Regions from separate parts of the Variovorax sp. OV084 genome, predicted to be linked through region 2. Evidence: predicted binding sites of a transcription regulator. Region 2 holds the regulator's gene; each other region holds the start of a gene.
The links. The regulator sigma-54, encoded in region 2, starts transcription at its own class of promoters, with help from an activator protein. The targets are predictions, from matches to a motif close to TGGCANGNAANCTGCTTT.
Positions count from the first base shown of each region.

Region 1: a site for sigma-54 is predicted at 3,731-3,748, ahead of BMW87_RS11075 (pilin). Genes of this name have one in related genera too.
Region 3: a site for sigma-54 is predicted at 1,792-1,809, ahead of glnA (type I glutamate--ammonia ligase). Genes of this name have one in related genera too.
Region 4: a site for sigma-54 is predicted at 3,411-3,428, ahead of BMW87_RS13415 (ammonium transporter). Genes of this name have one in related genera too.

Region 1 covers NZ_FOII01000003.1:213,532-221,212, forward strand. The annotation lists gene BMW87_RS11055 (pilus assembly protein) at 1-125, shown strand, start outside; gene BMW87_RS11060 (type IV pilin protein) at 149-568, shown strand; gene BMW87_RS11065 (GspH/FimT family pseudopilin) at 565-1,122, shown strand; gene BMW87_RS11070 (PglL family O-oligosaccharyltransferase) at 1,274-2,995, opposite strand; gene BMW87_RS11075 (pilin) at 3,140-3,670, opposite strand; gene BMW87_RS11080 (3',5'-cyclic-nucleotide phosphodiesterase) at 3,879-4,682, opposite strand; gene BMW87_RS11085 (CHASE2 domain-containing protein) at 4,712-6,967, opposite strand; gene BMW87_RS11090 (FHA domain-containing protein) at 7,019-7,672, opposite strand.
Region 2 covers NZ_FOII01000004.1:359,412-367,092, reverse strand. The annotation lists gene BMW87_RS14450 (YceI family protein) at 1-527, shown strand, start outside; gene BMW87_RS14445 (YceI family protein) at 593-1,237, shown strand; gene BMW87_RS14440 (LysE family translocator) at 1,257-1,904, shown strand; gene BMW87_RS14435 (phospholipase D family protein) at 1,912-3,519, opposite strand; gene rpoN (RNA polymerase factor sigma-54) at 3,530-5,131, opposite strand; gene lptB (LPS export ABC transporter ATP-binding protein) at 5,149-5,943, opposite strand; gene lptA (lipopolysaccharide transport periplasmic protein LptA) at 5,940-6,653, opposite strand; gene BMW87_RS14415 (thiol:disulfide interchange protein DsbA/DsbL) at 6,796-7,443, opposite strand; gene BMW87_RS14410 (SPOR domain-containing protein) at 7,586-7,681, opposite strand, start outside.
Region 3 covers NZ_FOII01000034.1:22,161-29,841, forward strand. The annotation lists gene BMW87_RS33735 (hypothetical protein) at 1-177, opposite strand, end outside; gene glnA (type I glutamate--ammonia ligase) at 331-1,746, opposite strand; gene BMW87_RS33745 (competence/damage-inducible protein A) at 1,893-2,693, opposite strand; gene BMW87_RS33750 (EI24 domain-containing protein) at 2,690-3,580, opposite strand; gene BMW87_RS33755 (sterol desaturase family protein) at 3,631-4,605, opposite strand; gene BMW87_RS33760 (polysaccharide deacetylase family protein) at 4,619-5,431, opposite strand; gene BMW87_RS33765 (YncE family protein) at 5,415-6,425, opposite strand; gene BMW87_RS33770 (pseudouridine synthase) at 6,508-7,257, opposite strand; gene ggt (gamma-glutamyltransferase) at 7,319-7,681, opposite strand, start outside.
Region 4 covers NZ_FOII01000004.1:129,533-137,213, forward strand. The annotation lists gene BMW87_RS13400 (pyridoxal phosphate-dependent aminotransferase) at 1-77, shown strand, start outside; gene BMW87_RS13405 (thiamine pyrophosphate-binding protein) at 103-1,776, shown strand; gene BMW87_RS13410 (hypothetical protein) at 1,812-2,114, opposite strand; gene BMW87_RS13415 (ammonium transporter) at 2,133-3,371, opposite strand; partial or broken gene BMW87_RS35470 (sulfite exporter TauE/SafE family protein) at 3,747-3,851, shown strand; gene BMW87_RS13420 (tripartite tricarboxylate transporter permease) at 3,916-5,427, opposite strand; gene BMW87_RS13425 (tripartite tricarboxylate transporter TctB family protein) at 5,440-5,928, opposite strand; gene BMW87_RS13430 (RNA recognition motif domain-containing protein) at 6,130-6,540, opposite strand; gene BMW87_RS13435 (DUF3820 family protein) at 6,722-6,958, opposite strand; gene BMW87_RS13440 (translation initiation factor Sui1) at 6,966-7,340, opposite strand; gene BMW87_RS13445 (DEAD/DEAH box helicase) at 7,382-7,681, shown strand, end outside.

The sequences.
Region 1 (7,681 bases), on a different contig from region 2:
TGGACGTCACAAAGCCGACAGGCAACAACGGGGTTGTCTCGTCGATAGCGGCTCGCCTGACTTGGCGCCAAGTCCCCAACTATAAGGACGCCAAGGCGGCGGCAAATCCGACAGGAACTCCATGATGCGAATTCACCCAATATTGCCTATGTGCCCTCAAATCCGACGTGACAGGGGTTTCACTTTGATCGAAATATTGATCGTGGTGGCTATTGTCGGTTTGCTCGCCGCAATTGCATATCCGTCTTACATGAGCTACGTGCGCAATGCTTGGCGCGCTGAGGGACGGGCAGCCCTTTTGGCCGAAATGCAGCAACAAGAGCGGTATTTCACGCAGATGAATCAGTACCACTCCGTATTTAAATCCTATTCTGGAGAGACGGTGACAGGGAGCAAGTACACGATGTCGACCGGAAATTGCACAGGCATGAGTGACATCAAGAGTTGCGTCGCGTTGACAGCCACGCTCAACAGCAATTTCAGTGATCCTCAAGTCGGCAATATCAAACTTGATAGCGCGGGAAACAAGACTTGCACAGGGACCGACTCCACCAGGTGCTGGAAATGAGAACGCCGAGCCTCAGCTTACGTCGCGGCCCTCAATCAGGCTTCACCATAGTCGAATTGATGACGGTGATAGTCATCGTAGGAGTACTTGCCGCAGTTGCCATCCCGAGCCTAAGAGACATTCTGATCAATCAACGTTTGGCAGCAACCGCCAGCGATTTGGTTTCAACCCTGAATATCGCGCGGATGGAGGCCATCAAGCAATCCCAGACGGTCAAGGTCACGCCCGTTACGAGCGATTGGAACAAGGGTTGGGCCATCAGTACGACTTCTGGATCAACAACTACAACGCTGCGGACCTACGAAAAACTGGACCCCAGTGTCGTGCGCGATACATCCTTGGGGGACGGTTTCTCGAACGCCGTCACTTACGATCCCAACGGCTTTGCTCGCGACGCAACTACAGGAAAGTTTGGTGGCAATGGCTGCCTGACGTTCAAAGCCGACACCAAACGCAGAATGTCCGTCATCATTTCCGCGTCGGGACGCCCTCGAAGTTGTGATCCGGACAAGACCGGAGACTGCGGCTCCGGTGATTGCAACTCAACCGGCTGATGCCTCTTGACCTCGTTGAGTGCGAGATAGGCAGCCACTGAGATCGCTGTTCAGTTCGTTGATGGCCCTTGAGGCCAAGCCTCATATTCAAGGACTTGGCACATGTCGTGGCGTGAACTCGTGATGCGGTGACGCCCATGCAATTGGGGGATCAGGGCAGCGACGAATCGAGCGGCTTGCCCACCGCCCACAGTTCGTACTCGAGCGGAAACGCGATGCGGAATCGCTCCGCCTCGGTACGAGCTTCTTCATGAAGGCCCAGCAGTTCTGCACTTTCGATCAGCTTGACGATCACTCGTGGTTCGGGAGAAAAATGCAAGACGTGCTTGGCGAGTGCATAGATCCCCGCAGCATTCGCTGACGTGACGGGCGTCAGAGTGAGTTCAGCAAAGCCCGCCTGGTTTGCGAACAGCCATGAGCTTCGCGCCTTCGCCAAGGTGTCGTCTTCGTAACCGGGCAGTCGTTCGTCGCGAGGCATATAGATCTGGCTGATGCGGACGTAATCCCAGCTCGCGTAGCCGACTACGGCAAGCAACGCTGCGGCCGCGATCACGGGCCATGTGATGGATCGAGAAAGCCACCATTCCCTGCCAGAACCGACCTGCTGCAGCGAAGGTGCCCACAGGATGCCGACGCAGAGCCCGAAGACCAGTTGGAAAGGGCCGTACCACAGCGGATACTCCAGCAGGCTGTGCAATACGATGATGCAGAGCAGTCCCCACGCCATAAGGCGGAGCGGGTCACGCTCACTCCAAGGTCGAGCACTGATCACCAGCCAAAGAAAACCGCCGCAGATCAAGACTGCGGCGGGAATGCCAAGCTCCACCGCAAGATGCAATGGCAAGTTGTGCGCGTTGTCGAGGATCTCGACGAAACGCGGCCCGACATAGAGTGCGCTGTGGCTGTAGTGGGCAAAACTCAGTTCTCCCCAACCCCAACCGCTCCAGGGACGTTCTGCGATCAAGCTCATAACGTTTTGCCAGAGAATCCATCGGCTGTGCCCTACCGGCGCGCCCTCACTCAAGCGCTGCACCATGCTGTCGACGCCGCCTCCTGCGAGTTGTGGCAATGCCCAAGCAATCGCAAAGTACAGCGGGACCAGGGATAAAAGCAAGAACGGGGTGGGAAGGCGAACGGCGGCTCGATCTTTCCTCCGCCGTTCACGCTTTGCCATGAATGCCGTGACGCTTATGATCAATAGAAACTGAAGCAAGCCAGTTCGTGAAGTTGACGCTGCGGCCGCTGCCACCAACAAGACTACGGCGCCCAACCACATGGAGCGTCCATATGCTGCGCCCTTGCCCTCTCTAGGGTAGAACCACAGCGCGGCAACAAGGGCCATGCTGATCAGGCTTGCGAACTGATTGCGCTGACGTAGATTGCCGAATGCTTGACCCAGGTCAGGTGCATTGGTCCACGGCACAAGGATCGCTGCCAGCCCGTAGTACTGAAGCAACCCAAGCACTGCGCTGATCAGTCCTGCGCATAGCAAACCGAGGGCTAAAGCGTCATGCATGCGAGCACTGCTGCTCGAAAGCCTGGCACCAAAGCAAGCAACCATTCCGGTCGCGGTGATTGCAATGACAGCCGATAGCCAAGAGCCGACACCAAGCTGGTGACTATGGAAAAGAGCAATCACGAGAGCGGCCACCGCAAGCCAGCTCATGAGCAGTTGTTGTGGTGCAGCTCCTCCTGGTCTGACCAGCAAGACGGAAAGTAGCGCGATACAGAGCCAGGACGCGAACTGTTGCCATGCGTTGACCGATGGGCCTGCAGATATCGGAAAGAGGAACGGCAGCGCGATCAATGCACTGCAGGCGGCTGCCTGGAAGTCCCGCCTGGCAGGGCCAGTGGCCTTTGCAAAAAACTTCATTCAAGTCATTTTGCCTGTGCCGCCTCTAGTCTTACTCTCGTCTGATAGCCGTAGCGAGAGCAAGTCCACCAGCTACAACTATCAATATTGAAAGCAAAAAGGCTCCGCCAAAGCGGAGCCTTTATTCATGCGAGTCGACAGTTTTTAGGTAGCGTCGGCGCAAGCAGCTGCACGATACTTTGCATCAACAGTGGCGGTGCACTTCCAAGTGCCTTCGATGCTCCTCGTCCAGGTCAACGTGTTGGTGCCAGCCGTCTTGAGAGCAGCAGCAGCACCGTTGCCGAACGTTGCAATAATGGTCACAGGTGCGGTGGTCGAAAGAGTCGCTTGCGGATAGCCAGTGCCGGTCGCTGCAGCCACGCCGCTGCCTTGTTTCGCGCCATCTTGAATCGACGATGCAGTAGCTTGCAGATTGCATTCGTCAGCAGCTTGGGCAGTGCCCGTGGGGATGTTGGAAGAAACTGAACCCGTACGGCCTTCCAGCATGCACGTTTCGACAGCCGTCTTAAGGGCTCCAGCCTCGCCCATCACGCGAGTAACTTGTGACTTAGCAATGTAAGTTTGATATTGCGGAATCGCAATAGCAGCCAAAATACCAATGATCGCCACAACGATCATCAATTCGATAAGGGTAAAGCCGGCCTGTGCGCGGCGGGCGAGAGTACGACGGTTCATTTAACTAACTCCAGGTTGGTTGGTTGTTACGCCCGGGAACCTGCCCGGAGCGAGGTACCTTCCGCAGCATCTGTGCCACCCGCCCCCAGAGCCTCCTGCTGACCGAACACGTCAACTTTGATCACATTGTCGTTACGACGTGTGACACAAGTTGCTTAAAGACGCCACGCTTGGTGACAAATTTGTCATGCCAACGCATCACTCGCCATCAGCAAGTCAGGATCTCATCCGCCTTCAGCCAGCGTATATCCCGCTGCGCCAACCCCGCTACCTGCTCGTCCATCAGCGCCTCGATCTGACTCATGATTTCGTCGGTTTCGGTGGGCTTGGTGTGGGTGATGTAGATCGGGTACTGCTTCCCCGGCCCGATATGCGCCAGCTCGTCGGCCAGCACCGCGGGCGACAGGTGCAGGCTGCGCTCGGCCAGCGCCTGCTCGCGGCTGCTGAAGGCCGTTTCGATCACCAGCATCGCCACGTCGAGCGCATTCACCCGTTCCCAGAAGGGCGCGTTGCGCTCCGTATCTCCGCTGAACACCCAATGGGCACCGCCTTCGGCCCGTCTCACGGCAAAGCCGCAGGCCGGCACGGTATGAACCGCGGGCAGCACCTCGACCAGCTTGGGCTCGCGGCTGCCCAGCGGCAGCATTTGCCCGACGGCAATGACGTGAAAGCTCACGAACGGCGCCTCGATGCTGGGAATGCTCTCGAAATCCGGCCAGATGACGTTGTTGAACACATGCGCCCGCAGCGCGTCGATGGTGGCCCTCAGCGCATGCACGCGCAGCGGCCGCTTGCGGCGGCTGCCCACGGCGTCGAGCATCAAGGGAAGTGCGGCGATGTGGTCGAGGTGGCTGTGGGTGAGCACGACATCGTCGATGCGGACCATTTCTTCGAGCGTGAGGTCTCCGACGCCCGTGCCCGCATCGACGAGCAGGTCCGTGTCGACCAGGAAAGAGGTGGTGCGGCAGTCTTTGGCGATGGCGCCCGAACAACCCAGCACACGAACCTGCATTGTGAAAGACCCCTTGTGTGTGTCTGTCGTCATTTGGTTTCGAACCGGGTCGCGCCATCCCAATCAGGGTCTTGCGGTCGCAACGCCATCGAGGCTAAACGCTGGGCGTAGAGCTGGTAAAGGACTTTTTTGGCATCCGCGGCGAGCAGGGGGGCCAGCAAGTTTCGGCCCATTGCCCAGTCCTGCCGTCGGTAGGCCGCGAGCACTTCGCTCCAGCGGCCGAGCAGTTGCCGGGTCTGCGCCACCGCCTCGGGCGTGCGCACGGCCAGGGGCGTAAAAACGGCAACGGCTTGCGCCTTTCCCTTGACGCGCACGCTGTCGAGCTCCTGCCAGACGTAGTCGGGCGCCAGCTCGCATGTCGCGCCGCTGGCCACGACTTGCACGCCGTAGTGTGCGCTCAGGCCCTCGAGGCGGGATGCGAGGTTGACCGCGTCGCCGACCACGGTATAGCTGCGGCGCGCGGTGGAGCCCATGTCGCCCACGCTCATCAGGCCGCTGTTGATGCCGATGCCCACGCTGATCTCGGGCCGGCCGCTGGCGCGGTGAATGCGGTTGATGTCGTGCACGGCATCGGCCATGTCGAGCGCGGCCCGCACGGCGAGCGTGGCGTGGTCGGGCGTGTCGATGGGGGCGCCCCAGAAGGCCATGACGCAGTCGCCCATGTATTTGTCGATGGTGCCGCGGTGCGCGCTGATCACGTTGGTCAGCCGGCTGAAGACGGTGTTGAGAAAGGCCTGCAGCTCGGCCGGTGCCATCTGCTCCGACAGGCGGGTGAAGTCGCGCATGTCGCAGAACATCACGGTCATGGGCTTGCTCTCGGCGCGCATGCTGTAACGGCCGGGGTGCTCCATCATTTCGTTGACGAGCTGTGGCGGCACGTAGGTGCCGAAGAGCCGCACCAAGCCGCGCCGCGCGCGCGATTCGACGAAGTAGCCCCAGCTCATGTTGAATACGAAGGCCAGCGCCGTCATCGCCAGCGCCGACGCCAGGGGCAGCACGAGGCTGTGGCTCACGTACAACCAGGTGTTGAGACCGATCAGCGCGGCGATCGTCCCCGCGGCCAGCAGCAGGGCGCGCGATGCCGACAGCAAAGACAGCCCGAAGGCCAGCACAAGCCCCGTCACGGCGACAAGCAGCACCTCATAGCCCACCGCGTAGTCGGGCACGCTGAGCAGCCGATGGTCGAGCAGGGCGGAGACGACGTTGGCATGCACCTCCACCCCCGGAAACGCAGCCTCGACGGGTGTGGCACGCAGATCCTGCAGCCCCGGGGCCGTGGCGCCCAGGAGCACGATCTTGTCCTTCAGCTCGCCCGGCCCCAGCCGGCCTTCGAGCACGTCGGCGGCGGGCACATAGCGGAACGATCCGCCGTCCGCGCCGCCTGGGCCGCGAAACGGCACTTGCATGCTGCCCGTGCCGTCGACCGGAATTCGCAGGCGGCCCACTCTCAGCGATTCGAGCTGCGGCGCGGCGCCTCCTCCGGGCGCAAAGGCCGGCTGCACGGGCGGCGATCCGTTCGCGAGGCGGTAGACGGCGAGCCCCAGCGACTCGTAGTAACCCGGCTGCGCCTTGTCGCCTTCGTAGCGGGCGATGAGCGGCACGCTGCGAATGACGCCGTCGCCGTTGGCACCGACCAGCGTATTCAGGAAACCCGCCATTGGCGCGGCCTGCGCCAGTGCCGGCAGGCTGGCGCCGAAGCCGTTCCAGGTCGTTGCGTAGATCCCGCCCGAGGGGAAGGCCCCGGCTGGCAGCAAGGGGGCAGCAGGCAGCTGTCCCTTGGCACTCGGCGCCTCGGTCCGCGTGAAGTAGTAGCCCAGTGCCACGCGCCGGCCGCTCAGCGCCGCGGCGAAGGTGGCGTCATGGTCGAGGCCAGGCGCCAGTCGCTCGACCTCGGCGGCCAGACCCGGCACGTTGCTCAACGGCCCGCTCGCCATCTCTCGCAGCCTGTCGAGGCCCGAGCTGCGGTCTGGCTCGAGAAACATGACGTCGAAGCCGAGCACGGCCGCCTGCTGGCGGGTCATCAGCTCCGTGGTGAGGCGGGCGATCTTGTCGCGTGCCCAGGGCCATTGGCCCTGGCGCGCCAGGCTGGCGTCGTCGACGTCGACGATCACGACCCGCGCATCGGGCGTGCCCGGCATGGTGGCGCGCAGGCGGATGTCGTAGATCAGCCGGTCAAGGCGCTCGATCGCGGTCAGCGGCCAGGCGCCGGTGGCGTGCGCCAGCGCCAGCAGCACGGGCAGCAAGGTGATGGCGATGCGCGGCCAGTGCCGCCGCAGTCCCCTCACGGCACAGCGCCCGTGCGGACGTTACCGCGGTAGGCCGAAGGAGAAGGCGGCTCAGATGCGCACGAACTGCATGCGCGTGGCGCCACCCAGCTCGAGCACGTCGCGCTCCTGCAGCGCAACCGCCTCGGCGCCGAGCTGCAGGCCGTTGAGCGTGACGTTGCCTTCGACGCCCGCAGCCACGTAGCCCTGTCGGCGGCGCGTAACCACGGCCACCGCAACACCGGGCTTGCCGATGGTGGTGACGACCTTCTGCAGGGCCACGTCCTGCCCCTCGTTGGCACCGGAGAGCACGCGCAGCACCGGAATGCCGAGCTCGACCAGGGCACCGGATTCCGTTGGCGCCGACGACAAAGGCATGGACCCCGAGGGGTACTCGGCCGACGGGGAGCGAACCGCGCCGGTGCCGATGGGCAGATTGCTGCGCGCGCGGAAATGGATGCGGCAACCCCCGACCTCGATGACATCGTTGTCCTTGAGCGCCTGCCTCTGGATGGCGAGCGCATTGACGTAGGTGCCGTTGGTGCTGTTGAGATCTTCAATTTCGACTTCGCCACCGCTCATGTGCAGCACGGCATGCTCGCCGCTGACCGCCAGATTGTCGATCACGATGTCGTTGTAGGCACGGCGTCCCAGCGTCGTGCGTTCCTTGGCAAGCGCCACTTGCCCGATGACAACGCCATCGACCGAGATGATCATCTTCGGCATTGCCGACTC
Region 2 (7,681 bases):
TACCAGCCAGCGCCGAGCCCGCGGCCGCGAAGCTCGTTGCCGACAAGAGCCAGATCGTGTTCGTCACCAAGCAGATGGGCGTGCCGGTGGAAGGCACGTTCAAGAAGTTCGACGCACACGTCGCCTTCGATCCGAAGAAGCCCGAGGGCGGCAGCGTCGCGCTGCAGATCGACACGGCCAGCGCAGGCTTCGGCGTTCCGATGAGCGATGCCGAGTTGCCCAAGCAGCCATGGTTCGACGCCGCGCATTTCCCGCAGGCAAGCTTCCAGTCGAGCGCCATCAAGGCGCTGGGCGACGGCAAGTTCGAGATGGCGGGCAAGCTCACCATCAAGGGCACGGCCAAGTACGTGACGGTGCCCGTCAGCATCGCGGCGGCCGGCGGCAACTACGCGGTGGCCACCGGAAGCTTTACGATCCAGCGGCTCGACTACAAGGTGGGCGACGGCGAATGGACCGACACCTCGATGGTCGGCAACGAGGTGCAGGTGCGCTTCAAGTTCACGCTTACAGGCCTCGGGCCGCTGTGAACGGCCGAATGGGCCTGCCCTCCCCTCACTCACTTTTCTCTTTCATGACCCACACAACCAACGCCATGAAAAAGCTCCTTCTCGCCGCGGCCCTGTCGGCCGCCGCGTTCACCGGCGCCACGGCACAGCAGCAACCACAAGGGCCCGAATACACCGCGCCGGCCGTGGCCGCCAAGCCCGCGGGCGGGCCGGTGAAAAACGCCAACTACGTGGTCGACCCGACGCACACCTTCGTGATGTATGAAATGGGCCACTACGGCACCACCACCAACCGGGGCCGCTTCAGCACCAAGGACGGCTCCGTGCAGATCGACGGTACCGGCGCCAGCGGCAAGGTCGACATCACGATGGACATCAGCTCCATCAACACCGGCGTCGACCTGCTCAACCGCCACGTGCAAAGCAAGGACTTCTTCAACGTGGCCGAGTTTCCGACCGGCCGCTTCGTGGCCGACCGCATCGACTTCAGCGGCGGCAAGGTGGTCGACGTGCCGGGCACGCTCACGCTGATGGGCCAGACCAAGCCGGTGACGCTGAAGGCCGTGCGCTTCAACTGCTACCTGAGCCCGCTGATCAACCGCCAGGTGTGCGGCGGCGACTTCGAGACGACCGTGGAGCGCAGCGACTGGGGCATCACCTGGGGGCTGAACTTCGGCTTCGAGAACAAGGTGAAGCTGCTGGTGCAGGTCGAAGCGGTCAACGTGCAGTGACACCGGAGAAGGCAAGGCCATGATGGACACCACCCTTTCGCTGCTCGGCATCGCCGGCGCCATGACTGTGGGCGCGATGAGTCCCGGCCCCAGCTTCGTGATGGTGGCCCGCACCGCCGTGACCTCGCGCACCGACGGACTGGCCGCAGCGCTGGGCATGGGTGCCGGCGGGCTGGTCTTCGCGATCGCCGCGCTGGCCGGGCTGCAGGCGGCGTTCCTGGCCGTGCCGGCGCTGTACGTGGCCATCAAGGGCCTGGGGGGCGCCTACCTCGTCTACCTGGGCTTTCGCATCTGGAGCGGCGCGCGGCAGCCGCTGGCCGTGGCGGCGCAAGAGACGGACGGGTCGCCGCGCCAGCAGGGCCGCAGCGGCCGCACCTTCCTGCTGGGCCTGGCCACGCAGGTCAGCAACCCGAAGACTGCCGTGGTCTACGCCAGCATCTTCGCGGCCTTCCTGCCGCGCGAGGTGCCGCTGGTGCTCGCACTGGCGGTGCCGGCGGTCATCTTCTGCATCGAGACGGGCTGGTACGCCATCGTGGCGCTGGCGCTTTCCTCGGCAGCGCCACGCTCGACCTACCTGCGCTACAAGGTCTGGATCGACCGGGCCGCCGGCGGCGTGATGGGGCTGCTGGGCCTGCGGCTGATCTGGTCGGCCGTGCGCGGCAACTGAGCCGACGCTACAACAGGCTCTCCGGCGTCAGCGGCGCCAGCAATTCGAGCATGGTCCGGTCCCAGAAGCCGGAGTCGGGCTCCTCGCTCAGCACGGTGAGCTTGCCGGCGTCGTCGCTGACCCATTCGATGCGCGACTCGTTGCTGCCCTCGGCAAAGCGCAGCCGGTAGGCGCCCTGCTGCTTGAGCACGTCGATGAGCTTGAGCGCCTGTTGCGCCATCTCGGGGCTGCGGATGAAGAGACCGATCTCGGTGTTGTGCGTCTCCGAGCGCGGATCGAAATTCATCGAGCCGACGAAAAGAATGCGCCGGTCGATCACCGCCGACTTGGCATGCAGCCTGCCTACCGAGGTGCCGAACAGGCCGAGCCGCACGCTGCGCCGGGTGCGCGTGGAGCTCAGTTCGTAGAGGTCGGCGCCGAGCTTGAGCATGTCGGGCCGGTAGCGGCGGTAGGCGGTGTGCACCAGCGGCTCGTCGGTGGCGGCCAGCGAATTGGTGACGACGCTGATCTTCACGTTGCGGCCGCGGATCTCGCGCATCACCTCCAGCCCCGAGGCGCCCGGAATGAGGTAGGGCGAGACGATGGTCACCTCGGAGCGCGCACGGCGCATCTGCTCGACCACGTTGTAGCGCACGCTGTCGACGTCCAGCAGCGGCACGCCGCCGTAGGACGTGGTCTTGCCGATCACGCGCTCGGGCGAATCGGCGTAGGCCTCTGCGGTGGCCCAGATCAGTCCGAGCTTGCCGGCGTTCAGGTCTTCCGCCATCGGGCTGTAGCCAAGCAGGTCGTTGGGCGCGGGCGGCGGCGGTGGTGGCGTGGTGTCGAGGCCGGTGGCGACGTCGAAGCGCTTCTGCAGCTCCTCGCGCGACAGGTCGCTGGCCACCACCGACTGGATCGGCCGCACGTAGATGCTGTTCCAGTACTGGTCGAACAGGCTGCCCAGCCGCGGGATCAGCGCGCCGGTGACGAAGGTGTCGAGGTCGAGGAAGTTCTCCCCCGCCGTGCGCCTGAAATACTGGTTGCCGATGTTGCGCCCGCCCGCCACCGCCATCGCGCCGTCGGCAATGAACAGCTTGTTGTGCATGCGGCGGTTGACGCGGCTGAAGTCGAAGAGCGACGCGCTGAAGCGCTTCAGCAGGCTGCCGCGCCCGGCCGGGAACGGGTTGAACAGGCGCAGCTCCACGTTGGGCGTGGCGGCCAGGCCGAGCAGCAGCTCGTCTTCGCCGGAGGTGTAGAGGTCGTCCATCAGCAGCCGCACGCGCACGCCGCGCTGGGCGGCGTCGCGCAGGGTGCGCATCAGGTAGCGGCCGGTCTCGTCGTTCTCGATCTGGTAGTACTGCACGTCGAGCGTGAGCTGCGCGCGGCGGGCCAGCTGGATACGGGTGTCGAAGGCGAAGTCGCCGCCGGGCATGAGGCGAAAGCCGCTCAGGTCGGGGTCGGGCTGGGAGGCCAGCGCGATCTTGCCGAGCGCGGTGTCGGCTGACACGGCCATGGCCTTGGTGGGCGGGCGCGGCGCCTCGTCGGGCAATGTGGCGCAGCCTGCGAACAGCAAGACCGCAGCCATGACGAAAACCCAATGCCCACAACGCGAAAGCGACGGCAGGCGACGGGTCATCGGTGGCTTTCTACAGGGCCTTGCGCAGGTTGGCGGGCGCGATGCGCAGCGCCTCGCGGTACTTGGCCACGGTGCGGCGCGCGCACTCGATGCCCTGCTCTTTCAGCATCTCGGAGATCTGGCTGTCCGACAGCGGCTTCTTGATGCTCTCGGAGCTGACGAACTGCTTGATCAGCGCGCGCACCGCGGTGCTCGACGCATTGCCGCCGGTTTCGGTGCCCAGCGCCGAGCCGAAGAAGTACTTGAGCTCGACCGTGCCGAAGGGCGTGGCCATGTACTTGGCGGTGGTCACGCGCGAGATGGTCGATTCGTGCAGGCCCAGTTCGTCGGCGATCTCGCGCAGCACCAGCGGGCGCATCGCGAGTTCGCCGTGCACGAAGTAGCTCTTCTGCCGCTCGACGATGGCGTTGCTCACGCGCAGGATGGTGTCGAAGCGCTGCTGGATGTTCTTGATGAACCAGCGCGCCTCCTGCAGCCGCTGCGACAGCGCCTGGCTGCCTTCGCCCTTGTGCGACTTGAGTGCGCCGGCATAGATGTCGTGCACGCGCAGGCGCGGCATCACCTCGGGGTTCAGCATGACGCGGAACTTCACATTGGTGCCGCGGCCCGTCTTGGTGACGATCACGTCGGGAATGACGATGTTGCGCTCGACGTCGACGAAGCGCCGACCCGGCTTGGGCTCGAGCCGCGCGATGATCTGCAGCGCCGAGCGCACCAGCTCCTCGTTGCTGCGGGTGAGCGTGGCCAGGCGCTTGAAGTCGCGGCGCGCGAGCAGCTCCATTGGCTGCTTGCAGATGGCGATGGCGGTCTTGCGGACCAGCTCTTCCTCGTCGGTCTCGTCCTCGCGGGCCAGGGCACGCAGCTGGATGCCCAGGCATTCGCCGAGGTCGCGAGCGCCGACGCCGGCGGGTTCCAGGCTTTGCAGCAGGCCGAGCGCCACCTGAAAGTGATGCACGAGGTCGTCGAACTGGTCGTTGTCGTCGCCGGCCAGGCCCGAGGCCAGTGCGGGCAGCGAGTCTTCCAGGTAGCCGTCGTCGTTGAGCGATTCGATGAGAAAGCGCAGCGCGGCGCTGTCGTTCTCGTTCAGGCGCAGGCTCAGGGCCTGGCGGTGCAGGAAGGACTGCAGCGACTCCTGGCTGCGCGCGAGTTCGGTGGCGTCGGCACGTTCGTCGTCGCCGAGGTTGTTCTGGCGCGCGGGCGCATCGCTGCCCCATTCGCTGTCGTCGGGCGCCATGTCGACGGTGCCGTCGCCTTCCCAGTCGGGCTCGCGCTCGGTGATCTCGGCAGCGGGGCCGTCGGTGTCGGCCGTGGTGGTGGTGCTGGTTTCGGTGGAAGCAGTGGACGCGCTGGCGGCGGGCGAAGCGAAGTCGCTTTCGCCGTCGCCGCTATCGCCGCCGTCGTCGCGCGGCACCGGGGCATCGGCCGTGTCGAGCCCGAATTCCTCGCGCGCCGCTTCTTCAGCCGTGCGCTCGAGGAACGGGTTCTCGTCGAGCATCTGCTCCACCTCCTGGCTCAGTTCGAGCGTGGAGAGTTGAAGCAGCCTGATCGACTGCTGCAGCTGTGGCGTCAACGCCAGATGCTGCGAGACGCGAAGGGATAGCCCTTGCTTCATGGGAACCGCTCCCGCCCTTACATGCGGAAGTGTTCGCCCAAGTACACCCTGCGTACTTCGGCGTTGTCGACGATCTCCGAGGGTGTGCCTTGTGCCAGCACATGCCCGTCGCTGATGATGAAAGCGTGATCGCAGATGCCCAGCGTTTCACGCACGTTGTGGTCGGTGATGAGCACGCCGATGCCGCGCTCTTTCAGGAAGCTGATGATCCGCTGGATCTCGATCACCGCGATCGGGTCGATGCCGGCGAAGGGCTCGTCCAGCAGGATGAAGCGCGGCTGCGTAGCCAGCGCACGCGCAATTTCGACGCGGCGGCGCTCGCCGCCCGACAGCGCGAGCGCGGGCGAATCGCGCAGGTGGTCGACGCGCAGGTCGGCCAGCAGCTCGGCCAGGCGCTCGTCCATGTGCTGCTTCGACAGCGGCGCCATCTTGCCGTTCTCGTCGGGCTCGCTCTGGAGCTCGAGCACGGCGCGCACGTTTTCCTCGACCGTGAGCTTGCGGAAGATCGAGGCTTCCTGCGGCAGGTAGCTCAGGCCCATGCGGGCGCGGCGATGGATCGGCATGTGGGCGATGGGCTCGCCGTCGATGCTGATGTCGCCCGCGTCGGCGCGCACCAGCCCCACGATCATGTAGAACGAGGTGGTCTTGCCCGCGCCGTTCGGCCCGAGCAACCCGACGACTTCGCCCTTCTGCACGTCGAGCGAGACGTCTTTCACGACCGTGCGGCTGCCGTAGCTCTTCTTCAGGCCGCGCGCGATCAGGCGGCTGCCCGGTGCGCCGTTGGCGTCCTGCGTTCCTGCGGTTTCGATCACTTGCGGGTTTCTCCCTGGTCACTGAGCGTGGTGCTCTGGCGCAGGCCCTTGCCGGGTGCGGGCGTGGGCGCCGGCGGCGCCGCCTTCGCGCCGGCCGGAGCTGAGGCACCGGCTGCCGGTGCGGTGGCGGCCTTGGGGGTCAGGATGGTCTTGACGCGCCCGCCCGGGGTGGACGCGTTGACGGCGGTGTTCGGCGGCACAGTGGAACCGTTGACCGTGTAGGTGTCGTTGCTCTGGTCGTAGACAATCAGCGCGCCCTGGCTCTCGTCGTTCGGCGTAGCGCCAAGCAGGCGGCGCATGGTGGCGTTGCGGATGAACTTGACGTTGTCGGCGCGGCTGTCGTACTCGATGACTTCCGACTCGCCCTCGATCCACTCGTCGGGCGCATTGCGTTTCTGCTTGTAGTAGGCCCGCTTGCCCGGTGCCGCCGTGACCACGCCGTACTGGTAGCCCTCGGGGTCCTGGCGTACATCCATGCGTGCGCCGCGGATGATGATCGTGCCCTTCGTAACGAGCACGTTACCGGTGAACACGCTGGTCTGCTTCAGGTCGTCGTAGCGCATCGAGTCCGACTCGATGTTCATCGGCTTGGTGCGGTCGGCGGTTTCGGCCAGTGCGCCCGAGGCAAGGCCGGCCAGCAACAGCGCGCCGGCGGCCAGGCGGCCGATGCGACGGAGGAAGGTAGTGGTGGGGTGAGAGTGCAATGTCATAGAGGCACGAAACTTGCTCGGCATTGTATGCGGCTGATTGCGTCAGCCCCGCACGCACAGATGAAAAAGCCCGCCGATGCGGGCTTGACTTTCTTCCTGGAACACCGCGGAACCGGCTCCGCCGGACCGCGATCCTGGGGGGTCAGCCCTTCTTCGCTTCGCCGATCAGATAGTTCACGACCTGAAGCACTTTGGTCATGTTGCCGGCGGTTTCGCCGTCCACGTACCAGCGGCCGGCCACGGCCATTGCCGGCACGCCAGCCACCTTGTAGGCGTCGGTCATTTGCGAGGCGCGCTTGGCCTTGCTGGCCACGCCGAAGGAGGTGAAGACTTCCTTGAACTTGGCGCCGTCCAGGCCGTTCGCGGCGGCCCAGGCAATGATGTTGGCGTCGCCGTTCACGTTCTGGCGCTGCGCGTGGATCGCGTTGAACACCTTCGGCTGATATTCGTCGACCTTGCCCATGGCTTCGAGCGCGTAGTACAGGCGCTGCTTGGCTTCGACGTCGTTGCCCACGAAAGGCACGGGGATGCGGCGGAAGGCGACTTCCTTGGGCACCGTCTTGATCCAGGCTTCCAGCGCCGGCTCGAAGTCGTTGCAATGCGGGCAGTTGTACGAGAAGAACTCGACCACCTCGATCTTGCCGGCGGGCGCGTCGACCGGCACGCGCTTGTCGAGCACCAGGTATTCGGTGCCGGCCTTGGGCGCACGCGCCTGGGCGTGGGCAGGGTTGGCAGCCAGGGACAGCAGCCCGAGCGAAGTGGCGGCCAGCGAAAAGTCACGACGTTTCATTGAAAGAGCTCTCCAGTTGTTACGGCAGACTGAGCCGGCGCGCGGCGGGGAGTTCCCCCTCATCCGGCGCGCCCGAGGCAGTGGATGGTGGCGGCAAACGCCGCGCGGCGAAGCTTAGGGGCTATTTGTGTCGGCTGCCGGGTCAGCGCTGCACGCGAACCAGCGCCGAATCCATGCCGCCGCCGTCGAGCCGCTCCTTGAGGCGGTCGGCGTCGTCCTTCTTGTTGAAGGGGCCCGC
Region 3 (7,681 bases), on a different contig from region 2:
AGACTTGGTGCCTTGCACGACCGTGACGTTGCCGCCTTCCATGACCTTGCAGCCCTTCTGCTGGGCGATGGTGGCGTTGTTGGTGTACTCGTTGCCGCAACGCCAGACGCGTTCCTGCGCGAGCGCCGGCAGCGCGATCAATGAACCGGCCAGGAAAATGAGAGAAGCAGTCTTCATGTGTATCGGTGGAGGGCGGCGACAAAGGTGCATTTTCGTGCAATTCGATGCCACCAGTGACAAGATGTTCCACTCCATTGAAAAAGGACGGCCGTGGCCGTCCTTTTTCATTACATCCCCGCCAATGGATTGGTGAGGTTGTACTTCGCTCGATTACAGCGAGTAGTACATGTCGAACTCGACCGGATGGGTCGCCATGCGGAAGCGCGTGACTTCCTGCATTTTCAGATCGATGTACGCATCGATGTACGCATCGGTGAACACGCCGCCCTTGGTCAGGAACGCACGGTCCTTGTCCAGGTATTCCAGGGCTTGGTCGAGGCTGTGGCAGACGGTCGGGATCAGCGCGTCTTCTTCCGGCGGCAGGTGGTACAGGTCCTTGCTGGCGGCTTCGCCCGGATGGATCTTGTTTTCCACGCCGTCGAGACCGGCCATCAGCAGCGCAGCGAAGCCGAGGTACGGGTTCATCAGCGGATCGGGGAAGCGCGCTTCGACGCGGCGGCCCTTCGGGTTGGCCACGAACGGAATGCGGATCGAGGCCGAGCGGTTCTTGGCCGAGTAGGCCAGCTTCACCGGGGCTTCGAAGCCGGGCACCAGGCGCTTGTAGCTGTTGGTGCCGGGGTTCGTGATGGCGTTCAGGGCACGGGCGTGCTTGATGATGCCGCCGATGTAGTGCAGCGCGAAGTCCGACAGGCCTGCATAGCCGTCGCCGGCGAACAGGTTCTTGCCGTCCTTCCAGACCGACTGGTGCACGTGCATGCCGGAGCCGTTGTCGCCGACGATGGGCTTGGGCATGAAGGTGGCGGTCTTGCCGTAGGCGTGGGCCACGTTGTGGATCACGTACTTCTGCAGCTGGACCCAGTCGGCGCGCTGGACCAGCGTGCTGAACTTGGTGCCGAGTTCCATCTGGCCGGCGTTGGCCACTTCATGGTGATGCACTTCGACCGGGATGCCGAGCGATTCGAGCACCAGGCACATTTCCGAGCGCATGTCCTGGAAGCTGTCGACCGGGGGAACCGGGAAGTAGCCGCCCTTGACTGCCGGACGATGGCCGGTGTTGCCGTGCTCGTATTCCTTGTCGGTGTTCCACGAGGCTTCTTCGGAGTCGATCTTCACGAAGCAGCCCGACATGTCGTTCTTCCAGCGGACGCCGTCGAACACGAAGAATTCGGGTTCCGGACCGAAGAAGGCGGTGTCACCCAGGCCCGAAGCCTTCATGTATGCCTCGGCGCGCTTGGCGAGCGAACGCGGATCGCGCTCGTAGGCCTTGCCGTCGGCGGGGTCGATCACGTCGCAGGTCAGGATCAGCGTCGTTTCTTCGAAGAAGGGGTCGATGTTGGCGGTGTTCGGGTCGGGCATGAGCTGCATGTCCGAAGCTTCGATCCCCTTCCAGCCAGCGATGGACGAGCCGTCGAATGCGTGGCCCGAGGTGAATTTGTCTTCATCGAAAGCCGAGACCGGCACGGTCACGTGCTGCTCTTTGCCACGGGTGTCGGTGAAGCGGAAGTCGACGAACTTGACCTCGTTTTCCTTGACGAGCTTGAGTACATCGGCGACGGTCTTTGCCATCAGTTTCTCCTGAGTTGGATGGTGGTTAGGAATACAGGGACGAGGGATGCAGTTTCTGTGCCATTGTCACCTCACTCGATGAGGCTTTAGTGGCCGCCGCAAACCCCAAATGAAGGCGGAATTTCACCAAATTGGTGCGTTCAGCATTAACGCACCAATTCTGGACCAAGCTTGGCATCAAAGGTGTGCAACCCTTCGATCAGCTGGACATAGGCGGCATCGAGCCGGCCGGGGTCACCCTTGACGCCCAGCTCGATGTGGCGGCCGTATTCGGGGTGATCGACGCTCGGCAGGCTGAACACCTTGATGCCGACGTGGGTGGCCTCGATGGCCTGCATGAGCGGCGTCAGCGTGGCTTCCATGGCACCGAAAACGATCACCGACTTCTCGGCGACGGCATTGCGGGTAAACAGTTCGGCGTAACGGCCGTCGAGCACGGACTCGATCATCGGCCAGGCCATGACGGGAAAGCCCGGCACAAAGTGCACGTCGCCGACGCTGAAGCCGGGGATCTTGTTATACGGGTTGTAGATGAGCGCGGCGCCCTGCGGAAACACGCCCATGTTGAGCCGGTGCACGTTGTCGGACCGGTCGGGCTCGTAGGGCACGCCCTGCTCTCGCGCGGTGTCCTGCATGCGCTCGCGGATCAGCAGCTCGGCCTCGGGGTGCAGCGCCAGCGGCACGCCCAGCGCCTTGGCGGCGCACTGGCGGGTGTGGTCGTCGGGCGTGGCGCCAATGCCACCGGTCGAGAAGACGATGTCGCCCGAGGCGAAGGCGCGCGCCAGCGCGGCCGTGATGCGCGCGGGCTCGTCGCCCACGTATTCGGCCCAGCTCAGTTGCAGGCCGCGCGCGGCGAGCAGCTCGATGACCTTGGCCATGTGCTTGTCGGCCCGCTTGCCGGAAAGGATCTCGTCGCCGACGACGATGAGACCGAATGCGCGTGTCATGGTGAACCCCATTGGGAAAGAGCGGCCTTGCTGGCCTCTTCGGCTTCGAGGGCCGGTGTTGTGCCGTTGGCGGCCGATGCCTCGGTCACAGCGCGCTGGGCACGCAGCCGCGCGAGCGCGTCAAGGCAGTAGTGAGCGAACCAGAGCGCCGAGAAGGCGAAGACCAGTGTGTAGATCCAGATGGCGATCGGCACCAGCACGAAGAAGGCCGCGGCGAACAGCAGGCCCGATGCCCAGACGATGCTGGGCGCGGCGCCCAAGTAGCCGCACAGCACGCCGATGCACAGCAGCGGCAGCCGGTGCGCGCGCAGCAGCGCGGCGCACTCCTCGGGGCTGGCGTGCTCGGCCAGCGCATCGAAGCTCATCACGCGGTAGGTGAGCCAGCCCCAGATCAGCGGCGGCAGGATCAGCACCAGCGGCGGTATGAGCCACAGCGGCATCGACACCACGAGGGCGATCAGCGCCAGGATGGTGACGCCGAGCGAACGCGCGACGCTGCCGAAGAACGAAGCGCCCTTTTTCTGCTCGAGCGAGGGAAAACGCCGCTCGCCCACGAGCCTGGTCAGCGCAGGCGCCATGAAGCCGGCCACGATCAGCAGGCAGACCACCACGATCAGCGGCGTGGCGGCGAACACCACGACCAGGGACGCCAGCGCGAAAGTGACGTCACCCGAGAAAAGACGGCCAATCCACGCCCAGAAGCTCGACAGCAGCGGCCAGGCATCGAGCGCGCCGCGTGTCCAGGTCACGGCGGAGTCCCAGTAGAAATAACCGAGCCCCGCGGCCAGCACCACCATCAACCCCAAAGGAAGCAGCGACAGCACGATCACGCGCGGCAGCATGCAATAGGCGACCGCGCGCCAGAAGGAGTCGAGGAGCAGGCGCATTGAGCAGCGAGGATAACGCCTCGGACGAGCCGTTCAGGGGCCGGAGCCCCTCAACCGCGACCGACCATTCGCTTCAGGCCGAGCCACTGCTGGGCCCAGAAACCGCGCCCGTATTCGCGCACGCGGCCGTCGGCATCGGCCTCGACTTGGTCGCGGATGCCGGTCGGGTCGTAGCGGTCCTCGAAGTTGGCGGTGCGAAACAGCATGTCCCACCAAGGCAGCAGCACGCCGAAGTTGTGGCCGCCGAGCGTGCTCCTGCCGTTCGATTCGTGCCCCAGCCCGATGCTGTGGTGCAACCGGTGGAAACGCGGGCTGATCCACAGCCGCTCGCCGATGGCGCCGAAGCTCAGCCGCAGGTTGGCGTGCTGCAGGCTTTCGCTGAGCTGCGTGAAGGCGACGAAGGCGATGAACTGCCCCGGCGCGACGCCGATCAGCTGCGCCACGATGACGATCAGCGTGTCGTGAACGATGTCGTCGAGCAGGTGGTTGCGGTCGTCGCTCCACATCGTCATCTGGCGCTGCGAGTGGTGCAGCGAGTGCAGGCCCCACCACCAGTTGAACTGGTGCTGGCCGCGGTGGATCCAGTAGCCGACGAAGTCGAGCACCACGAGATAGATGGCGAAGGCGACCACCGGCACGTCGGTCACGCCGGGCCACACTTCGTCGAGGTGGAAGGTGCCCCACCCCGCCGTGCGCAGGCTGCCCATCGCATCGTCGAAGAAGGGCTGCAGCGTGAAGAAGATCGCCAGCCGGAACAGGCCAAGCCGGTGAATCAGCGTGTAGAGCATGTCGATGCGGATCGCGTGGCGGTCGACCACCGGCTCCACCGATCGCCAGCGCTGCAGCGGCCCGATGATCGCCAGCAGCACCAGGATCTGGATGACGCCGACCAGCAGCCAGCCGGTCGCGTCGAAGGCATCCTCGGTCCAGCCGCCGAGGCCGACGGCGTAGACCAGCGGCTGCACGGCGGCCTCGAAGAACCAGCCCTGCATGGCGGAAAAAGCGTCTGTCAGCCAATCGATCACGGCGAAAACTCGTTCAGGGGTGGGATGCGATCCAGGCGCGGAAGTCCGGGTGCTGGCGCAGCGTCTGGAAGCAGAAGCCCTTGGCCTTGAGCCCGACGATCAGCGGCTCGAGGTTGGCCGGAGCCCATGGGTCCTTGCGCGACCAGATACCCAGGTGCGCGAGCAGGATGTCGCCGGGGCGAATGGTGTCGAGCGCCTGCGTCAGCAGCTTGGCGTTGCTGAATTTCTCGCTCGGCAGCTCGTCGCCGAGGAAGCCGGCGGGCGCCCAGCCGACGTACTTGTAGCCACAGCCTTCGGCGGCGGCCAGTAGCGCGGGCGAGGTCTTGCCGCCCGGCGCGCGGTACAGCGGCAGCGGCTTCTTGCCGGTGATGGCGGCCAGCCGGTCGGACGACTTGCGGATGTTGGCGCAGTACTCGGCCGCGCTCCAGGTCGATTCCTTGCCGTCCTGCGGGCCCGCCGAGGGCTTGATGCGGAAGCTCGGCGGCGTGCTCTTGACGTCGGCGCGCCAGTACGCATGGTCGTAGGTGTGCGATCCGAACTCGTTGCCTTCGGCCGCCCTCGCCTTCCACCAGGGCGCCCAGTGGTCGTCGAGGCTGTCGCCGTCGGTCTGGGTGCGCTCGGCGGCGGCGAAGAAGGTGACGCGCACGTCCTGCCGCTTGAGCACGTCGGCCACCAGCGGGGCGACGCCCATGTGGCCGGTGTCGAAGGTCAGGTAGACGGGCTTTTCGCAGGTGGCGCCCGGTGTCGCCCCCCAGGCGACGGGAGCCACGACTCCGGCCAGCGACAGCGCGAGGGCCGCGCCGATGCGGCTAGATGCGCTTGGCATGATCGAGCGTCCAGACGCCATGCGGCGAACGGCCGACATTCACCTGCCGCACGACCTTGTTGCTGGCCAGGTCGACCACGCTGAGCTTCTTGATCCAGCGCGAGGTCACGTACAGGGTCTTGCCGTCGGCCGACAGGTCCATGCAGTCGGGACCGCCGGGCACGGGATAGGTCGCGATGACCTTCAGCGTCGCCAGGTCGATGCGGCTGATGGTGTTGGCCACGCGGTTGCTCACGAACACGCTCTTGCCGTCGCCGGCCGAGCGGAAGGCGTGGGCGCCCTTGCCGGTGGGGATCTTGCCGACCAGCTTGGGCTCGGCGCCGGCCACGTCGAACACCTGCACGCCATCGCTGCCGGTCAGGCCCACCAGCAGGGTCTTGTCGTTGTGCACGCCGAAGATGTCGGCAGGCATGGTGCCCGTGGCAACGCGCCACTTGACTGTTTGCGTGGGCAGGTCGACGGCGATCATCTCGTCGCTGTCCTGCATCGTCACGTAGGCGATGGTGCTGGTGTTGTCGATCCAGATGTGGCTGGGCGTCTTGCCGCTGGCGATGCGCTTGGCCAGCTTCAGGTCTTTGCCGTCCCAGCGGTAGATGTCGACGTGGTTCAGGCGGTTGCCGGCCGTGACAAACCACTTCATGTCGCGCGAGAACTGCAGCTGGTACGGATCGATGATGCCGTAGACCACGCGCTGCACTTCCGCCGTGCGGGGGTTCAGGAAAGTCAGCGAATCGCCCGCCGAATTGGCCACGATGACCGACTTTTCGTCCGGCGTCATGTAGATGTGGTGCGGCTCCTTGCCGGTGGCAATGCGCTGTTTTTCCGTCCAGTCGACGGGATTGATCACGCTCACGCTGGCGTCCAGCGAGTTGAGCACAAAGATCGGGGGAAGTTCGGCCGGCGCGGCGGCGGCGGCGGGGAATGCCGCCATGGCCGTCAGACAGGAAAACAGGAAAGCCGCGATGCGGCCGTTCGGTCGAGCAGGGAGTCGCAAGGGAAGGTTCCGGGAGAGAGCTTGGCGAGATTAACGGTCGAGCCTTAGGACTGGCTGACCGTCAGGGGGCGCTTTGTTCCGCTTATTTCGGCGGTTTGGCCGGTTTGGCCGGCGCGCGCAGGGCGGCGACCTGGTCGGCGGTCAGCCAGCGCCACTGCCCCGGCGCAAGGTCATCAGGCAGCGCCAGGTCGCCGATGCGCGAGCGGTGCAGCCCCTCGACCCGGTTTCCGACCGCGGCCAGCATGCGCTTGACCTGGTGGTACTTGCCCTCGGTGAGCGTGAGCCGCAGGTGCAGCGGGCTGTCGGATTCGCAGGCGGCGGCGCGCACGGGCTTCGGGTCGTCGTCGAGCACCACGCCTGCCAGCAGCTTGGCGATCTGCGCCTCGTCCACCGGATGCTTGGCCGTCACCTCGTAGACCTTGGGCACGTGGTGCTTGGGGGAGCCCATCTTGTGGATGAACTGGCCGTCGTCGGTCAGCAGCAGCAGGCCGGTGGTGTCCTGGTCGAGCCGGCCGATGGCCTGCACGCCCTGCACCGCGCCCTTGTTGGGCCGCAGGCGCAGCGGCGACGGCAGCAGCGTGTAGATGCTCGGATAGGTCGAGGGCTTCTGCGAGCACTCGGTGCCGGCCGGCTTGTGCAGCATCAGGTAGGCCTTCTCGTGGTACGCCCACGCGGTGCCCTGGACCGTGTAGTGAAGACCCTCGGGGTCGAGATCGGCGAAGGGGTCGGTCACAGCCTGGCCCTCGATGGTCACGTGGCCTTGCTGGACGAGGCCCGCGCACACGCGCCGCGTGCCGAAGCCCTGGGTATAGAGGATGTCTTGCAGATGCATGAAAAATGAAAAAAGCGGCCGCGCCGACAAGGGCACGACCGCCTTCTAGTTTGCCGCAGGATCAGTAGCCTGCCGCCAGGCCCGTGTTGCGGCGCGGATCGTTGGCACCGTAGAAGCGGTTGTTGCCGACCGGCTTGCCGCCCAGCGAAGGCGCGCCGACGATGATGGCCGCGAGGTGGTTAGCCGGCTGCGGCACACCCAGGTTGTGGCCCATGTCGGTCAGGATCTTGCGCGTGTCGGGGCTCAGCGCGAAGGTCTCGACGTTGGTGACGTCGGGCAGCCATTGCTGGTGGAAGCGCGGAGCGTCCACCGCTTCCTGCACGTTCATGCCGTAGTCGACCACGTTCAGGATCGTGTGCAGCACGGCCGTGATGATGCGGCTGCCGCCGGGCGTGCCGACCACGAACACCGGCTTGCCGTCCTT
Region 4 (7,681 bases), 230 kb from region 2:
TTTCGTATGCGACGTCGATGGCGCAGCTGGAAGAGGCGTGCGCGCGCATCATCGCTGCCTGCGCCGCGCTCGAATGACCTCCTTCATTTCATTGGAAAACGCATGACCTCACCCCGCACCGGCGGCCAGATCCTGGTCGACCAGCTCATCACCCACGGCGTCAAGCAACTGTTCTGCGTGCCCGGCGAAAGCTTTCTCGCCGTGCTCGATGCGCTGCATGACGCATCCATCGACGTGACCGTGTGCCGCCAGGAAGGCGGCGCGACGATGATGGCCGAGGCGCAGGGCAAGCTCACCGGCAAGCCGGGCGTGTGCTTCGTCACTCGCGGACCGGGCGCCACCAACGCGGCAGCCGGCGTGCACATCGCGCACCAGGATTCGACACCGCTGCTGCTGTTCGTCGGCCAGGTCGCGCGCGATGCGCTGGGCCGCGAGGCCTTCCAGGAGCTGGACTACGGCGCGGTGTTCGGCACCATGGCCAAGTGGGTGGTGCAGATCGACGATCCGGCGCGGGTGCCTGAGCTGGTGTCGCGTGCCTTCCATGTCGCAACCTCGGGTCGGCCCGGGCCGGTGGTGATCGCGCTGCCCGAAGACATGCTGACCGAGGCTGCGACGGTGGCCGACGCGCAGCCTTACGCGGTGACCGAAACCCATCCCGGTGCAGCGCAACTCGCAGAGCTGCAGCATCGACTGTCGCAGGCGCAGCGCCCGGTGGTCATCCTGGGCGGCAGCCGCTGGTCGGAGAAGGCCGCGCAGCAGTTCTCGGATTTCGCGGCCGCGTTCTCGCTGCCCGTGTACTGCTCGTTCCGTCGCCAGATGCTGATGTCGGCCGAGCACCCCTGCTATGCGGGCGACCTGGGCCTTGGCGCCAATCCGCGCATGCTGGAGCGCATCCGCAACGCCGACCTCGTGCTGCTGGTCGGCGGGCGCTTGTCCGAAGTACCGTCGCAGGGCTACGAGCTGCTGGCGATTCCGCAGCCGAAGCAGGCGCTGGTGCACGTGCACGCCGACGCCGACGAGCTCGGCAAGCTCTATCGTCCGGCGCAGGGCATCCACGCCACGCCGCAGGCTTTCGCGGAAGCCGTGTCCACGCTGCGCCCCGCGCAAACGCCGGCCTGGCAGGCAGAAACGAAGACCGCCCGCGAAGACTTCCTGCGCTGGAGCGACCCGGCCCCCATCCGCATTCCCGGCCCGCTGCAGATGGGCGAGGTCATGCAGCACCTGCGCGAAGTGCTGCCGGCCGACACCATCTTCTGCAACGGTGCGGGCAACTTCGCCACCTGGGTGCACCGCTTCTGGCCCTTCCGCTCCTACGCGAGCCAGCTTGCGCCCACCAGCGGCTCGATGGGCTACGGCCTGCCGGCCGGCGTCGGCGCCAAGCGGCTGTGGCCGCAGCGCGAAGTGGTCGTGTTCGCGGGCGATGGCGACTTCATGATGCACGGCCAGGAATTCGCAACGGCTGTGCAGTACGGCCTGCCGATCATCGTGGTGCTGCTCGACAACGCCATGTACGGCACGATCCGCATGCACCAGGAAAAGCACTACCCCGGCCGCATCAGCGCCACGCAGTTGAAGAACCCGGACTTTCGCGGCTATGCCGAGGTGTTCGGCGGCCACGGCGAACGCGTGACCAGCACCGAAGAATTCGGCCCCGCGCTGGCGCGCGCGAGAGAGAGCGGCAAGCCGGCCATCCTGCATTGCCTGCTGGACCCGGAAGCGATCACCCCGGGAAGCACGCTGCAGTCGATTCGCAAGGCAGCGCTGGCTGCAAGCTGAGCACCCGATGCCATTCGCACGCACCCCGAAAAGACTCAGCGCAACCCACCCACATAGCGAGGCGGCGGCGTAGGCGGCGTCCCATCGGGCTGCCGTGCCGCCAGCCGCGCAGCGCGAGCCAGCGGCTCCATCGCCTGCTCCAGCCGCGTCGCCAACTGGTAAAGCTCCTCGTCCTTGGTGTCGGCAGCGTGCGCGCGCGTCATGCGCACGATCTCGGCCGCGTACTCGGCATTGGTCGCCATCCACTCGGTGTCGGTCACGCGCCCATGCTTTCGCCGCAGCGCCACGTGAAGGCGGGCAGCAAGGGCGATGCGTTCGCTTTCGGACATGGATGGCATGGTTCCTCCGTCGGTGGGTCAACTACTCCCGAGATGTTCTCTGTGCTGTGCAAGATCGAGGCCCAGCACCTCGCTGTCGGCATCGACGCGCAACCCGACCATGATGTGCACCAGAAACAGCACCACCGCCGTCCCCGTTGCGCTGTAGATAGCCACGCTGCCGACGGCGATCGCCTGCGTCAGCACGTCGCCCGTGGCGCCCGAGATGCGCGCATCGGCGAACACGCCCGTCAGCAGCGCGCCCACGATGCCACCGATGCCGTGCACGCCGAACACGTCGAGCGAGTCGTCCGCGCCAAGCAGGTGCTTGAGACCGGTGGCGCCCCAGTAGCAGGCCAGCCCCGCGATGGCGCCGATGGCCAGCGCGGACAGCGGCGTGACGAAGCCGGCCGCCGGCGTGATGGCCACCAGCCCCGCCACCAGGCCCGAGCACAGGCCCAGCAGCGAAGGCCTGCGCCGCACGATCCATTCGCCGAGCATCCAGCTCATGGCGCCGGCCGCCGCCGCGATGTGCGTCACCAGCATCGCCAGGCCCGCGCGCCCGTCGGCCGCCACCGCCGAGCCCGCATTGAAGCCGAACCAGCCTACCCACAGCAGGCCCGCGCCCGTCATCGTCATCGCCAGGCTGTAGGGCTCGAAGGCCTCGCGCCCGTAGCCCTTGCGCGGCCCGAGCGCATAGGCGCACACCAGCCCCGCGATGCCCGCGTTGACGTGCACCACCGAGCCGCCAGCGAAGTCGAGCGCTCCCATCTGCGCGAGCCAGCCGCCCGGCTCCCACACCCAGTGCGCGACAGGTGCGTACACCAGCACGCTCCAGAGCAGCGCGAACCACAGGATCGCCGAGAAGCGCATGCGCTCGACAAAGGCGCCAAGCACCAGTGCGGTGGTGATGATCGCGAAGGTCAGCTGGAACATCGCGTAGACCGACTCGGGCACGTTGGGCGCGACGTGGCTCACCGCCACCTGCCCGGCCTCCTTCAGGTACTCGAAGCCCGAGAACCAGAAGCGCCCGGTGCCGCCCAGCCAGGGCCAGCCCTCGGTAAAGGCCAGCGAATAGCCCACCGCGAACCAGGTCAGCGAGACCGCCGCGGCTATCGCCACCACCCCCGCCATGGTGGCCAGCACGTTCTTGCGGCGCACCATGCCTGCATAGAAGAGTGCGATGCCGGGCAGCGTCATCAGCAGCACCAGCGCGGTCGAAGTCATCATCCATGCGGTGTCTGCCGCGTTGATGGAGGCGTGCGGAGCCAGGGCCATGACCGTTTCTTCTTCTTGAAGTGATGGACCTTGGTGCTGCCTGCACAAGTCGTGCCACATCGTTAACCATCAGAAACACTTTGGTTCGCAAATCGGGCTTTCTCGGTAAGGCAAAGCGGGTAATTCCCAATGCACTGAGGCGGTGCGCACCCTAAAGTCTGCCCACTCGCGAACGGGCCCTGCTCGTGCTGCCGAGGGTCCGAGGAGACAATCCCCAAGCAACAATAAAAATGCTTCAAAGGCTCCGTACGAGATGCCGTGTTTGACTTTGAAAGGCGCCGCTGGTCGGCGCCTTTTTTATGCCTGCGTGACCTGATGCACCTGCATCTTCAGCTCCTTTTTTGATAGCGCCACGGGTGGGGTAGTCTTCCCCCTATGGAAATGCTGGTGGTAACGGGCGCCTCGCTGCTCGCCGTGTTTCCGGGCGCACCGCCGGCGACCCTGCCGGGCACCAACAAGAGCGCGTCTATTTGGGGCACCCCGAGCAAATGCCCCAAATGAAAAAAGCCCCCGGAGCGGGGGCTTCTTGCAGGGAACGGAGCGCTCACTCCTCGACGAAGGCTTCCTCGCGCTTGGCCTTGATTGCGGGCAGCAGCACGATGCCCAGCAGCAGCGCAGCCGCCACCAACAGCCCCGCCGACAGCGGCCGGGTGACGAATACGCTCCACGCACCGCGCGACAGCAGCAGCGCGCGCCGCAGGTTCTCTTCCATCATCGGCCCGAGGATGAAGCCCAGCAGCAATGGCGCAGGCTCGGTCCGCAGCTTGATGAACAGGTAGCCGATGAAGCCGAAGGCCGCCACCATCCACACGTCGAAGGTGTTGTTGTTGGTCGAGTACACGCCGATCGCGCAGAACAGCACGATGGCGGGGAACAGGAACTTGTAGGGCACCGTCAGCAGCTTGATCCACATGCCGATCAGCGGCAGGTTCAGGATGATCAGCATCGCGTTGCCGATCCACATCGAGGCGATCAGGCCCCAGAACAGCTCGGGGTTGCTGGTCATGACCTGCGGACCCGGCTGGATGTTGTGGATCGTCATTGCGCCCACCATCAGCGCCATCACCGCGTTGGGCGGAATGCCCAGCGTCAGCAGCGGGATGAAGGAAGTCTGCGCGCCGGCGTTGTTGGCCGACTCGGGTGATGCCACGCCGCGGATGTTGCCCTTGCCGAAGGGCACTTCGCCGGGGCGCATGCGGATCTTCTTCTCCAGCGCATACGAGGCGAACGAGGCCAGCAGCGCGCCGCCCCCGGGCAGGATGCCCAGTGCAGAACCCAGGGCCGTGCCGCGCAGCACCGCGGGCAGCATGCGCTTGAAGTCGTCCTTGGTGGGCCACAGGCCCTTGACCTTGTGCGTGAACACCTCGCGCTCGTCGTCGGGCTGCGAAAGGTTGCCGATGATTTCGCCGTAACCGAACACGCCCATGGCGATCACCACGAAGCCGATGCCGTCGGTGAGTTCCGGAATGTCGAAGCTGTAGCGCGCGACACCCGAGTTCACATCAGTGCCCACAATGCCCAGCAGCAGGCCCAGCACGATCATCGCCACTGCCTTCAGCAGCGAGCCCGAAGCCAGCACCACCGCGCCGATCAGGCCCAGCGTCATCAGCGAGAAGTACTCGGCCGGGCCGAACTTGAAGGCCAGCTCGGTCAGCGGCGGCGCGAAGGCGGCCAGGATCAGCGTGCCGACGCAACCCGCGAAGAACGAGCCGAGGCCGGCCGCGGCGAGCGCCGGGCCTGCGCGGCCCTGCCTTGCCATCTGGTAGCCGTCGATACAGGTGACCACCGAGGACGACTCCCCTGGCAGGTTCACCAGAATGGCCGTGGTCGAGCCGCCGTACTGCGCGCCGTAGTAGATGCCGGCCAGCATGATCAGCGCCGACACGGGCGGCAATGCGTACGTGGCGGGCAGCAGCATCGCGATGGTTGCGACCGGGCCGATGCCCGGGAGCACGCCGATCAGCGTGCCCAGGATGCAACCCAGCAGGCAGTACAGCAGGTTGGTGAAGGTGAAGGCAACGCCGAAACCGATGGAAAGGTTGTGGATCAGGTCCATGGTGTGCGCTCCTCAGCCCGAAATGAAAGTGGGCCAGACCTGGATCTGGAGCTTCAGTGCCCAGATGAAGGCCACGTAGCTGCCAGCCGCCAGGATGGTCGAGAGGATCAGCACGTCGCGCAGCTTGAAGTGCTCGCCCGCCATGCTCGAGATGATCGTGAGCGCGTAGATCGCGATGATCATCCCCATGGCCGGCAGCCCGATGCTGGGCAGGCCGCCCAGCAGCACGCCGAAGGCCAGGTTGGCGCCGAGCACGAAGGCCAGCGGCTTCCAGGCCCATTTGCCGATCGGGTGGCCGTCGGTGGTTTCGACCACCAGCGCCTGGAACATGATGATGGCCCCGAGGATGGCCAGCAGGATGCCCAGCATGAGCGGGAAGTAGCCCGGCCCCATGCGGGCGCCGTCGCCGATGGTGTAGGTGGTCGCGCCTATCGCAAAGGCGCCCCCCACGGTGGTGAACATGACTCCTGAAAAGAAGTCAGCCTGACTCTTGATGCGCATGTCGTCTCGCCCCTCTTGTATGGAGGGGTGAGGGTCGTTCTGCGGGCCTGACCGTTGGCTGACCTGCCCGGTACGGACAAATGCTTACCGCAGGGCTAGGGTTCTCCCTCGACGCCCCCTGCGCCACAGAGGGCCACAAACGAAAAAAGCTCCCGAAGGAGCTTTTTCATTCAGAAGCCCGAAGGCTCTGGAGGGAAGGGCTTAGTAGCCGCCGCGACCACCGCCGCCGCCGCCGTAACCGCCGCCACCACCGCTGCGGCCACCGCCGCCGCCGCCGTAACCGCCGCCGCCGCCACCGCCGTAGCCGCCACCACCACCACCGCCGCCGTAGCCGCCGCCACCACCGGTACGGGGGGGACGAGCTTCCATCGGACGGGCTTCATTCACCGTCAGGGCGCGGCCCTGCAGCGAGTGGCCGTTCATGGCTTCGATGGCTGCGAGTGCTTCAGCATCCGAACCCATTTCGACAAAGCCGAAGCCCTTCGAACGGCCGGTGTCACGTTCCATCATGACCTTGGCGCTGACGATTGCGCCGAACTCGCCAAAGGCTTGTTCCAGGTCGTTGTCACGCACGGAGTAGGCGAGGTTGCCTACGTAGAGTTTCTTGCCCATTGAGGGACTCCTAATTCAAACCAACAAGACAAAGCGATGGAGTCCCAGAATCACAACAAACAAAATGCGCTGTGGCGCGAAACTGACCGATCACCGAATTACGTGCACGGGAGACAAAGCTCACAGACACGTAGGCCGGATTATCCAGCCCTAATTGCAAAAAACGTGGCGAAATCGTGTGTTATTGAGAAACATCCCGGCGCGACGGGCGGTTTCGCAACGGTTTCAGCAGGTCCGAGAGCCCGTTGTGGTCTATTTCATGCATCAAATGGAGTAGCCGGCCTATTTCTCCTGAGGGAAAACCCTCGCGTGCAAACCACGTCAGGTAATTTCCGGGCAAATCGGCAATCAGCGTGCCTTTGTGCTTGCCAAAAGGCATTTCGAGCGTCACCAGCCGCTGCAGGTCTTCGGGTTTCATCGCGTGCTCAACCTCCCGCCCGCTTGACCGTGTGGCCCTGCTTCACGAGTGCGGCAATCACTGTTTCGCGGTGGTCGCCCTGGATTTCGATCACGCCGTCCTTTACCGTGCCGCCCGAGCCGCAGGCCGTTTTCAGCTGCTTGCCGAGTGCCGTGAGCGCCGCCGCATCGAGCGCGACGCCCTTGACCACCGTCACGCCCTTGCCTTTGCGCCCCTTGGTCTCGTGCGATACACGCACAATGCCGTCGGTGGCCGGTACGCGCGCCTTGAGTTCCTTGCAGCGGCACTGGGCCACCGGCTCCCCGCAGTCGGGGCACATGCGCCCGCCCGCCTCGGTGGAGTACACCAGGGCGCTGCCGGACTGATTGCGCTGCTGTTTCATCGTCGACATTCGATTCGTCTCTTCTCTCTCTGTCTGCTTACATGCCATTCGACTCACTGGGCCTGATCCCCGCGCTCGTGCAGGCTGCCGCCCAAAGCGGCTACGCCGCGCCGACCGCCATCCAGGCCGCGGCCATCCCCGCGATTCTGCAAGGTCGCGACGTGCGGGGCTCGGCGCAGACCGGCTCCGGCAAGACCGCCGCATTTTCCCTGCCCCTGCTGCAGCGCCTGGGCGCTGAACGCGCGCAGGGCTCGTCGCGCCGCGTGCGTGCCCTGGTGCTCGTGCCCACCCGCGAACTCGCGGCCCAGGTCGGCGAAACCATGCGCAGCCTTGCGCAGCAC